Linked DNA regions of Indioceanicola profundi. The protein of the gene in region 3 interacts with the protein of the main gene of each other region in a pairwise test. Links are inferred from orthologs where the notes say so. Each region holds a gene or a part of one and is shown on either strand. Other genes may lie near its edges. The genes, in order: DOL89_RS07080, DOL89_RS15435 and DOL89_RS06410.

Evidence for each region.
Region 1: the proteins of DOL89_RS06410 (region 3) and DOL89_RS07080 interact in binary tests that used the Escherichia coli proteins (3 or more experiments, as listed by UniProt). The link is inferred for Indioceanicola profundi from one-to-one orthologs.
Region 2: the proteins of DOL89_RS06410 (region 3) and DOL89_RS15435 interact in binary tests that used the Escherichia coli proteins (3 or more experiments, as listed by UniProt). The link is inferred for Indioceanicola profundi from one-to-one orthologs.

The regions. Positions count from the first base shown.
Region 1 is NZ_CP030126.1:1,483,357-1,487,127, forward strand. Bases 815-3,771 are described here. They hold DOL89_RS07080 (P-II family nitrogen regulator), read left to right. Parts: upstream 815-2,102; coding sequence 2,103-2,441; downstream 2,442-3,771. Other genes in these bases: DOL89_RS07070 (2OG-Fe(II) oxygenase), read right to left, coding at 815-1,536; glnA (type I glutamate--ammonia ligase), read left to right, coding at 2,600-3,771. In the rest of the region: DOL89_RS07065 (NAD(P)H-hydrate dehydratase), read right to left, coding at 1-771; more of DOL89_RS07070, read right to left, coding at 781-814. UniProt on the Escherichia coli protein: P-II indirectly controls the transcription of the glutamine synthetase gene (glnA). P-II prevents NR-II-catalyzed conversion of NR-I to NR-I-phosphate, the transcriptional activator of GlnA. When P-II is uridylylated to P-II-UMP, these events are reversed.
Region 2 is NZ_CP030126.1:3,213,683-3,217,482, reverse strand. What follows is about bases 1-2,986. They hold DOL89_RS15435 (P-II family nitrogen regulator), read left to right. Parts: upstream 1-1,317; coding sequence 1,318-1,656; downstream 1,657-2,986. Other genes in these bases: DOL89_RS15425 (amino acid permease), read left to right, coding at 2,585-2,986; DOL89_RS15430 (hypothetical protein), read right to left, coding at 1,746-2,372; DOL89_RS15440 (UbiH/UbiF/VisC/COQ6 family ubiquinone biosynthesis hydroxylase), read right to left, coding at 1-987. Outside these bases: more of DOL89_RS15425, read left to right, coding at 2,987-3,800. UniProt on the Escherichia coli protein: Involved in the regulation of nitrogen metabolism. Regulates the activity of its targets by protein-protein interaction in response to the nitrogen status of the cell.
Region 3 is NZ_CP030126.1:1,350,070-1,353,882, reverse strand. The notes cover bases 580-3,578. They hold DOL89_RS06410 (two-component system sensor histidine kinase NtrB), read left to right. Parts: upstream 580-1,510; coding sequence 1,511-2,647; downstream 2,648-3,578. Other genes in these bases: ntrC (nitrogen regulation protein NR(I)), read left to right, coding at 2,650-3,578; dusB (tRNA dihydrouridine synthase DusB), read left to right, coding at 580-1,514. Outside these bases: DOL89_RS06420 (bifunctional 2-C-methyl-D-erythritol 4-phosphate cytidylyltransferase/2-C-methyl-D-erythritol 2,4-cyclodiphosphate synthase), read right to left, coding at 1-175; more of dusB, read left to right, coding at 453-579; more of ntrC, read left to right, coding at 3,579-3,813.

The DNA.
Region 1 (3,771 bases), 130 kb from region 3 along the record:
CGCCGCCAGCCGTCCCGCCCCGGTCATTACCTCCCCGCCGAGGATCACCGCATGTCCGCGGCTGTACTTATGTCCGCCGAGACTCGGCCAGGGATACCGCCCACCCCACAGTTCCGGATCGTTTCGGCGGCACAGCGGCTCTATTCCGTCCAGCACCCGTGCGGGAATGCCGATATCCGCCACGACCAACTCCCCGCACAGCGCCCGCCCCGGCAGCAGCAGGTGCCCCGGCTTGTGCCGGAAGAAGGTGACGGTAAGGACAGCCCGCGGCGCGGCCCCCAGCACCTTGCCATCGTCGCCCCGGATGCCGCTGGGCACATCCACCGCGACGACCGGTGTTCCGCGCCTGACCAGTTCTTCGACCACGCCCAGGGCGACGCCATCCAAGGGACGGGACAGCCCGGCGCCAAACAGCGCATCGATCACGAGTTCCGCTTCGTCCAGCAGAGCCGTCCCAAGCGGCTCAACCGGACCGGTCCAGGTTCCGGCCGCCCAGGCGGCGTCCCCCTTCAGCGACTCCGTGCTGCCAAGCAGCCCCAGCCGCACCGGCCATCCAGCCTTTGCCAGAAGGCGTGCCGCGACGAATCCGTCGCCGCCATTGTTTCCCGGCCCGCACAGAACCGCGACCGGCCATGGACTCCATCGTTCCCGGATGGCATGGGCCACCGCGGCGCCAGCCGATTCCATCAGTTCGGGTCCGGGTACGCCGGCGGCCATGGCGGCCCGGTCGGCCCGGTACATCTCATCGACTGTCAGAATCTCATGCGCCATGGCGGGTCCTCACCACAGGTCGGATGCGATCTCCGCCGTGAAGAACAGATAGGCCCGCTCGAACGGTCCCGGCCCGCGGGGGATCACGCCGTGCAGCGCGTGACGGGAGTTGGGGAACAGCACCAGCGTGTTGGCGGCATAGGGAACAACCGCCGCCAGTTCCACCTCATCCTCGCCGATCTCGAACCGCCCTGTCTCCCGCGGTGCGGCGCGCCAGCGGTAGAGGCCCAGATCGCCGCCCGGCAACGGGTCGTCCGCATCGCGCAGATAGAACAGCCCCGTGAACAGCCGGTTTGCGGTGTCGAGATGCGCCCTGCGGTGACTTTTCGGCGCGCCTTTCACCGGAGTCGTGATCTCCAGCCGCGCGTCGGTCAGCACATCGACCGATTCGAAGCCGTCCCTGGACAGCAGCCCGACTTTCGGGCTCGGGTTGCGATCCACCCAGCCCCAGACTTCCGGGGCATGGACCGGCATGTGATCCCCGAAAAGATCGACCACGCGGCTGAGCACGTCGGACGAGGACATGCGCGCCGTAAGCTCGCGCCACAGCGGATGAAACCGGTCCTGCGTCTGGAACTGATAGGCGGAATAGGGCATCCGCTGCCCGCTCGGCGGTTCGCCGCTCCAGCCGATGTCGGCGAAGCGGGGCCGTCCGGCCCGCAGCGGCTCGAACACCTCCGGCGGGAGCGCATCCCGCACGATCAAATGCGGGAACGGGTCCAGGCGGATATCGGCTCTTGTCGCCCTGGCCAGCAGATCTGTCACGATGCTCCCCATTCCATGCCGCGCCCATGCGTGGTAGCGGCGGCATCATGCCGTGGCGGCAGGCGAACGTCACCTGCGCTGCATGGGGCAATGATGGGGATATTTTATGAAGGGGTCCCGGCCCCGCCGGAGCGGGAAAATGGGGCGACGGACGGGACTCGAACCCGCGACCACTCGGACCACAACCGAGGGCTCTACCAACTGAGCTACCGTCGCCGCCGGGAGGCCAGCGTATGCAACAATCCGCCCTGCCTCGTCAAGCCCTCTGTTGAAAGTGTCTGTTCCGTCAAAGGCAGAGCAGATCTGCCTTCCACGTATCCTGCCGAAAACGCGCAGGATTGCTAGCCTGCCTTATGCGACATGCCCTCGCGCCGATCAAGTGATGAAAAAAGGTGCAGTGTTTTGCCCGCTATTTCGGCAAAGTCACGCTCGAACGGGGAAGAAGGCGCGGACTCCGCTGGTTTTAGGCCGTGGCATGCCGCATGCTTACCCCGTTGGGCGCGCCGATCAGGCGCTTGGAACACGCGCCTCTCCGACCGGCGCGGTACAGGGAGCTTTTGGAGCCGATGAAGAAAGTCGAAGCCATCATCAAGCCGTTCAAACTGGACGAGGTGAAGGAGGCGCTCCACGAAGTCGGCATCCGTGGCATCACTGTCACCGAGGCCAAGGGCTTCGGCCGGCAGAAGGGGCATACCGAGCTTTATCGCGGCGCCGAATACGTCGTGGATTTCCTGCCCAAGGTGAAGATAGAAGTGGTGATGGACGACGCCATGGTCGACCGCGCCATCGAAGCCATCCAGCAGGCCGCCCACACCGGGCGCATCGGCGATGGCAAGATCTTCGTCACCGCAGTCGACGAGGTTATCCGTATCCGGACCGGTGAGCGCGGCCCCGACGCGATCTGACCGGACCAGGGTTTCTTATCGGCAAGGGGTGGAGCAGCCTGGGCCACCCTGAGCCGCCCGTAGCACCACCCGGGCGTCCGCCTGCCAGCTCAGCCGGTCGGCAGTTGCGGCGTCCCAATCGCCACCGGCAAAACCTCAAACCAACGGAAACCGAGGCTATGTCTGATACCAGCAAGTTCTTCGACCTGATCAAGGAGCATGACGTCAAGTACGTCGACCTCCGCTTCACCGACCCGAAGGGCAAGCTGCAGCACACCGCGCAGCATATCAGCACGGTGGACGAGGACATGTTCACCGACGGCATCATGTTCGACGGCTCGTCCATCGCCGGCTGGAAGGCGATCAACGAGTCCGACATGATCCTCATGCCGGACGCCTCGACCGCGGTCATGGACCCGTTCGCTGCCCAGCCGCTGCTGACGGTGTTCTGCGACGTCTATGAGCCCTCCACCGGGCAGCCCTACAAGCGCGACCCGCGCTCTATCGCCAAGGCGGCGGAGAACTACATGGCTGCCGCCGGTATCGGCGACACCTGCTATTTCGGCCCGGAGGCCGAGTTCTTCGTGTTCGACGACGTGAAGTTCGACGTCTCGATGAACCGCGTCCTCTACGAGTTCGACAGCGAGGAAGGTCCCTACACCTCCGCCAAGAACTACGAGGGCGGCAACCTCGCCCACCGTCCGGCGGTGAAGGGCGGCTACTTCCCGGTGGCCCCGATCGACAGCGGCCAGGACTTCCGCGCCGAGATGGTGTCCGTCCTGGCGGAGATGGGCGTCGCCGTCGAGAAGCACCACCACGAGGTGGCGGCCTCGCAGCATGAGCTGGGCGTGAAGTTCGGCACGCTGGTGCAGATGGCCGACGCCATGCAGCTCTACAAGTTCGTGGTGCACAACGTCGCCCATGCCTATGGCAAGACCGCTACCTTCATGCCGAAGCCGGTCTATGGCGACAACGGTTCGGGCATGCACTGCCACCAGTCCATCTGGAAGGACGGCAAGCCGCTCTTCGCCGGCTCTGGCTATGCCGACCTGTCGGACATGGCGCTGTACTATATCGGCGGCATCATCAAGCATGCCCGCGCCCTGAACGCCTTCACCAACCCGACGACCAACAGCTACAAGCGTCTGGTTCCGGGCTACGAGGCTCCGGTGCTGCTGGCCTACTCCAGCCGCAACCGCTCGGCCTCCTGCCGTATTCCGTACGTGAACAACCCGAAGGGCAAGCGCGTCGAAGTCCGTTTCCCGGACCCGGCCGCCAACCCCTATCTGGCCTTCGCCGCCCAGCTCATGGCCGGTCTGGACGGCATCCAGAACAAGATCCATCCGGGCGA
Region 2 (3,800 bases), 1.9 Mb from region 3 along the record:
GGCGTCCACCACCACCTCCGCCAGTGCGGCCACGTCGCGGATGCCGACATTCAGCCCCTGGCCGGCGATGGGATGCATGGTGTGGCTGGCTTCGGAGATCAGGGCCAGGCGGCGGTCGGTGTAGCGCTCCGCATGCATCAGCCCCAGCGGATAGCAGGCGCGCGGCCCCACCGGCCGGATGCGGCCCAGCCAGTCGCCGACGCGGCGCTGCAGCTCCGCCGTGAAGCGGGCTTCGTCCTGCTTCATGTACCAGGGCACCATTTCCGACCGCTCGGTCCAGACGATGCTGATGCGGTTGCCGGTCAGCGGCAGCATGGCGAAGGGGCCGGCGGGCAGGAACAGCTCCACCGCCACGCCGCCATGCGGCTCCTCATGCTCGATATTGGTGATGATGGCGTGCTGGTTGTAGGACCAGCCCGTGGTGCGGATGCCGGCATCCTCGCGGCACAGGCTCCGCTTCCCGTCCGCCCCCACCACCAGCCGGCTCCTCACCGTCCGGCCGTCGGCCAGGGTCAGGGCGACGCCGCTCTCCGCCCGGTCCAGCGCGGTCACGGCCACAGGGGCCAGATGGGTGACGGTGCCTGCCAGCTCTTTCAGGCGCTTGAACAGGGCCCGGCGGATGGTGCGGTTCTCCACGATCCAGCCGAAGGGCGCGTCGCCGACGTCGCGGTGGTCGTAATGCAGGAACAGCGGGCTGTTCTGGTCGGTCACGCGGATATCCAGGATGGGCCCGGCCTCATCCACGCAGTCGGCCCAGAGGCCGGCCCCGTCCAGCACCCTGGCGCTGCCATAGGCGATGGCGGTGGTGCGGCCGTCGAAGGCCTCCGCCATCTGCGACTCGGGCGGGTCGCGGTCGATGACGATCACGGGCACGCCCGCCGTGCCCAGCGCGCAGGCCAGCGTCAACCCGGCCAGCCCGCCGCCGACGATGGCGACCTCCGCCGTCAGGGCTGACTCGTCGGGTGCGGAGTTGGCGGTGGTGTTCATCTGCGATCCTGGAACGATCCTGTCGGGAGGGCCGGGTGCCCCGCCTGTTCATATAGGTGTCCGGCGGGCAGGATTCCCCACCCGGCGATTCCTGTCCAGCGGGCGCGGGGCCGCAGGCGGGGATCGCACTTGCCTAAATAATAGGCGGGGCTTGCCCAAGGGCGCGCCGTTCGATCGGGTTTGCCACCGGCGGGTTACACGGTTTCCGCCGCAATCCAAACCCGGCACGGTTCTTGTAAGATCGATTGTAGATGGGCCGCGCCAGTGCGGCGCATGAACAGAACGGGGCAGATGCCCCCGACAGGCATGGATCAGAAAGGGGAGAGCGCGATGAAGCTCGTCATGGCCATCATAAAGCCGTTCAAGCTCGACGAGGTGCGCGAGGCTCTGACCGCGCTCGGAATCCAGGGACTGACCGTCTCCGAGGTGAAGGGCTTCGGCCGGCAGAAGGGGCAGACGGAAATCTACCGCGGCGCCGAATACTCGGTCAGCTTCCTGCCCAAGGTGAAGGTGGAGGTCGCGGTGACGGACGAGCTGGTGGACAGCGTCGTCGACTCGATCCAGAAGGCCGCCAATACCGGCCGCATCGGCGACGGCAAGATCTTCGTCATGGATGTGGCCCAGGCGGTCCGCATCCGCACCGGTGAGTTGAACGCCGAAGCGCTCTGACCGGGCTTCGCGACCGCGCGCGATCCGGACAACGGCACCGCTCCTGGTCCAGGGGCGGTGCCGTTCGTCCATAGGGCTGCGGGCAGGCCTCAGGAGGTTCCGCCGCTGCCCAGCGACTTGGCCGCCGCGGCGCGGTCCTCCGGCAGCTTGCCGCCTTCCCGCCCGTCTTCGTTGATGCCGGCACGGCCCTGGCCGCCAGCGTCGTCGGGAAGCCGGTTGTTCGGCACGCCGGCGCCGCGGGCCGGGCTGTCTGCGATAGGATCGGGGGCCGGCACCGTGCCGCCCACGCCCTGCCCGCGCGTTCCGCCCACCGTGCCGCGGCCGACATCCGGCCCGATGGTGGCCGGCCCGCCGACGGTGGAACCGCTGCCGGCATCCCCCTCCCGGCTGGAGCCGGAACCGGCACTGCCGGGCAGCCCGGCATCCCGCGCGGCACTGTTCTGGCCGGAAAGGATGGAGACGGCATGCTCCTCCTTCACCCCGCGCGCCTTGTCCTCCGGCGAGGGCTCGACCCGCTGCGGCTCCTCCGTCTGGCCCTCGCGGGCGAAGCCGGGGCGGCCGGTTGCGCTGTTGCCGAATCCGGTGGTGCCGGTGGTTCCGCCGCCCTGCACGCCGGGATCATGATCGCGCCCGCTTTGGCGCCCCCCGTCCGGCCCCGGCGCGCCGGTGCCCATGGCATTGTCCTGGGGTCCCGGACCGTTCCTGTCGGCAGCCATGCCTCGCTCCCTTGCTGATTGAGGTTCGGCAGGACAACAGGCGGGACGGCCAGACTTCACGGGGCGGGCGGATTTCCGCGTGCGGGGGATACGCCCAAACTCCCCATTGACTTCGTTCGCGGGCTGAACCGATCCTTCCAGTGGGAGAGCGCCTCCAAACAATGTCGCCATCGGCCAGACAAGACAAAAGGCCGGGCAGGACAGGAGGTATCATGTCGGAAGAGACGATTGTTCCCTCGCCCATGCCGGTCGGCGGCTTGTCGCAGAAGGCTGGCGGGGTCACCTACACTACGGTTGAAGCCGGTTATTTTGAGAAGCGCGGCCTGCGCCGCTATGCCGGGGTCTGGTCGCTGTGGGCGCTGGGCGTCGGCGCCGTGATCTCCGGTCATTTCTCCGGCTGGAATTTGGGGCTGGCGGCCGGCGGCTTCGGCGGCATGGCCATCGCCACCGTGCTGATCATGTGCATGTATCTCGGGCTCTGCTTCTCGCTGGCGGAGATGTCGCCGGCCCTGCCGCACACGGGCGGCGCCTACAGCTTCGCCCGCACCGCCATGGGGCCGTGGGGCGGCTTCGTCACGGGGCTGGCGGAGAACATGGAGTTCGTGCTGACCCCGGCCGTGATCGTGTTCTTCATCGGCTCCTATCTCGGCAGCATCTTTGAAACGGGGGCTGCGTTCCAGCCGGTCTGGTGGATCGGCTGCTACATCCTGTTCGTGTCGCTGAACCTGGTGGGGGTGGACCTGTCCTTCCGGGTGTCGCTGTGCGTCACGCTGGCCGCGCTGGCGATCCTGGCGGTGTTCTGGATCAGCGCCATTCCCCATTTCGACTTCGCCCGCTGGTCCCTGAACATCGGCGCCGGGCCGGACGGGGCGGCGGTGGAACTGCCGGAGGGCGGCGGTCCCTTCCTGCCCTTCGGCATCGCGGGCGCCCTGGCCTGCCTGCCCTTCGCCGTCTGGCTGTTCCTGGCCATCGAGCAGTTGCCGCTGGCGGCGGAGGAGTCGGTGGACCCCAAGCGGGACATGCCCAAGGGCCTGATCCTCGGCATCTTCACCCTGATCTTCAGCGCCTTCATGGTGCTGTTCCTGAACAGCGGCATCCCGAACGGCGCCTTCGCGCTCTCCACCTCGGGCGAGCCCCTGCTGGACGGGTTCAAGGCCATCTACGGGGACGAGACGGCGAAGATCCTGGCCCTGATCGCGGTGATCGGGCTGATCGCCAGCTTCCACACCATCATCTTCGCCTATGGCCGGCAGATCTATTCGCTGTCCCGCGCGGGATATTTCCCGCGGGCGCTGTCGGTGACCCACGGCACCCGCAAGACCCCGCATGTCGCCCTGGCCGCGGGCGCGTTGATGGGCCTGGCGGTGCTGCTCACCGTCTGGTTCGTGGCGGGCGGGGAGGCCGGCGGGGCCTTCATCGGCGGCACCC
Region 3 (3,813 bases):
GGTGCTCGGGGCTGATCACGACGCGCACGGCTGTGATCCGCGGATGACGGCGGAACGCCTCGACGGACCGGCGCAGCACGGCTTGGCCGGCCAGGGGCAGGTACTGCTTGGGGATATCGGTCCCGAACCGCGCGCCGCGACCAGCGGCGACGATAAGGGCGACGCATGCAACCATGGTGTTCTGTATCTCCTGCCGGATCGGGCGCGGAGCCTAGCTCTATCCGTGCCGCACGCCAATCCCGGACATGCCCCTGCGCCGGTGAAATGCCGGCGGTCCCGCAACCCGGATTGACCAACCCGGGCCTATGCACCACTTGGACGGGTTCACCGGCGGGGCATCGGGCGGGTGGCGAATTCGCGCACCTCCCATTCTAAGGCACAGGCTTGCAAAATTCCTGCGGCGTGTTAGCGTTCCGCCTAAAAATCGAGCAGTTCGCAAAGGTGCCTAACTGATGGGCAATTCTGTGTTGCAAAGCCGCCTTAAGCCGATCCAGATCGGGCCGGTGAAAATCGACGATCCGGTGATTCTGGCGCCTATGTCGGGCGTCAGCGACATGCCGTTCCGTCGCTTGGTGAAGCGCACGGGCGCCGGCCTCGTCGTGTCCGAGATGATCGCCAGCCAGGCGATGATCCGCGCCACGCGCGAAAGCATGCTGAAGACCGAGTGGCACCCGGACGAGGCGCCGATCTCCATGCAGCTCGCAGGCTGCGAGCCGGAGGTGATGGCGGAGGCTGCCAAGCTGAATGCCGACCGCGGCGCGGCGATCATCGACATCAATTTCGGCTGCCCGGTGAAGAAGGTGGTGAACGGCTATGCCGGCTCCGCCCTCATGAAGGACGAGCCGCTGGCCGGACGCATCCTGGAGGCCACGGCCAAGGCCGTCTCGGTGCCTGTGACCATGAAAATGCGCAAGGGATGGGATGAGAACAATTTGAATGCGCCGCGTCTGGCGAAGATCGCGGAAGAAGTCGGGATCAAAATGCTGACGGTGCACGGCCGCACCCGGTGTCAGATGTACAACGGCACCGCCGACTGGAAATTTATCCGCAAGGTCAAGGACGCGGTATCGATCCCGGTCATCGCCAACGGCGACATCAATACGTTCGAGGATGTTGTCCGCTGCCTGGACGAGTCCGGGGCGGATGGGGTGATGATCGGGCGGGGGACCTATGGCCGCCCATGGTTCGTCGCCCAGGTGATGCACTTCCTGCGCACCGGCGAGGTGACGCCGGAGCCGGCGCTGCCCGAACAGCTCCAGATCGTGCTGGAGCATTACGAGAGCATCCTGAACCACTACGGCGTGGACGCAGGGCTGAAAATCGCCCGGAAGCACGTCGCCTGGTATTCCAAAGGGCTTCCCGGTTCCGCCGAGTACCGAAGCACCATCATGACCACGGAGGACCCTGCGCGGGTCAAGCAGACCATCGCGGATTTCTACCGGGCGCTGATGGACCGCGGCATCATGGAAAGGAACTCCGGGGAGCGGTCAGCGGCAGAGAAGATGGCAGCATGATGCGCCGCGCCGCTGCCACGCTGCTGCGCCGGCCGGGCCGGGACGAACCGCTGGACCCGGCCGGCATCCTGTCCGCTTTGCCGGAGCCCGTGCTGGTCGTCGATAATGACGGGCTCGTCCGGTTCCTGAATCTTCAGGCACAGGCGTTCTTCGACGTCAGCGCGTCCCGCATGATGGGGGAGCCGCTGACGGACCTGATCCCGGCGGACAGTCCCGTCCTGCAACTGATCGAACAGGCGCGGGCCACGCATTCCCGCGTCTCCGAATATGGGGTTACGCTCGACACACCGCGGATCGGGCAACATTCCATCACGGTTCAGGCCGCTCCGCTGGCCGATCCGCCGGATCTGGTGGTCCTGACCCTGCACGAGCGCTCTATCGCGCGGAAGATCGATAGCCAGTTGAGCCACAGGGGGGCCGCCCGCTCGGTGGTCGCGATGGCCGCCATGCTGGCGCACGAGGTCAAGAACCCGCTTTCGGGTATCCGGGGCGCCGCCCAGTTGCTTGAGGAGAATGCGTCCGAAGACGACCGGATGCTGACGCGGCTGATCTGCGACGAGGCGGACCGGATCGTCGCCCTGGTGGACCGGATGGAGGTCTTTTCCGACATCCGGCCCTTGGAGACCACCGGGGTCAATATTCATGCCGTGCTGGAGCATGTGCGCCGCGTGGCGCAGAGCGGCTTCGCCCGGCACATCCGTTTCGTAGAGAAGTACGACCCTTCGTTGCCGCCGGTGCTCGGCAACCGCGACCAGCTTGTCCAGATATTCCTGAATCTGGTGAAGAACGCGGCGGAGGCGTGTCCGGAGCAGGGTGGGGAGATCATCCTCTCCACTGCCTATCAGCACGGTGTCCGCTTGGCCGTCGCCGGGTCGGAAAGCCGGGTCCATCTGCCGCTGCTCGTCAGCGTCCAGGATAATGGCGAAGGAATCCCCGAGGACATCCGCCCCCACCTCTTCGATCCATTCGTCACCACCAAGCTGAACGGCACCGGGTTGGGGCTGGCGCTGGTGGCGAAGATCGTCGGCGACCACGGCGGCGTCATCGACTTCGAAAGCGCCCCACGGCGCACTGTATTCAAGTTGTCGCTGCCGATGGCTGCCGACGTACCCGTGACAGAAGAGGGGCCGTGAAAATGGGGGCATCAATCCTGGTTGCCGACGACGATCGCGCGATCCGGACGGTCCTGACGCAGGCGCTGGCCCGCTTGGGCCATGACGTCCGCACGGCCGGCAATGCCGCCACGCTCTGGCGTTGGGTTGAGGAGGGACAGGGAGACCTTGTCATCACCGACGTGGTGATGCCGGACGAGAACGGGCTGGACCTGATCCCTCGCATCAAGCGCATCCGCCCCGACCTGCGCATCATCGTGATGAGTGCGCAGAACACCCTGCTGACGGCCGTTAAGGCGGCGGAACGCGGCGCGTTCGACTATCTGCCGAAGCCCTTCGACCTGAAGGAACTCGTCGGAATGGTTCAGCGGGCGCTGACCACGCCGACGGCTGCGGCGGAAGTCCCGCTCTCCGCGGCCGAACCGGAGGAGGAACAGCTTCCCCTCATTGGCCGGTCGCCGGCCATGCAGGAGATTTACCGGGTACTGGCGCGCCTGATGGGCACGGACCTGACCGTGATGATCACTGGCGAATCCGGCACCGGTAAGGAGCTCGTGGCTCGGGCCCTGCATGATTACGGCAAGCGGCGCAATGGGCCCTTTGTCGCCATCAACATGGCGGCGATCCCGCGGGAACTGATCGAATCCGAACTTTTCGGTCATGAGAAGGGGGCTTTCACCGGCGCGACCATGCGTTCCACCGGCCGGTTCGAGCAGGCCCAGAGCGGCACGCTGTTCCTGGACGAGATCGGCGACATGCCGCTGGAGGCCCAGACCCGTCTGCTCCGCGTACTGCAGGAGGGGGAGTACACTACGGTCGGCGGGCGGACCCCGATCAAGACCGATGTCCGGATCATCGCCGCCACCCACCGCGATCTGCGGACGCTGATCCGTCAGGGGCTGTTCCGCGAAGACCTGTTCTACCGCCTGAACGTGGTGCCGATCCGTCTGCCGCCCCTACGGGAGCGGACAGAGGATGTGCCGGCCCTGGCCCGTCACTTTTTCCAGACGGCCGCGGCCGAGGGGCTCCCGCTGAAGAGCTTGGATAACGCCGCGCTGGAACGGATGAAGCGCTATCGCTGGCCGGGCAATGTGCGCGAGCTTGAAAACCTTGTCAGGCGACTGGCCGCCCTCTACTCGCAGGAGGTGATCGGCCTGGATGCCATCGAGCAGGAGCTGACGGATGCC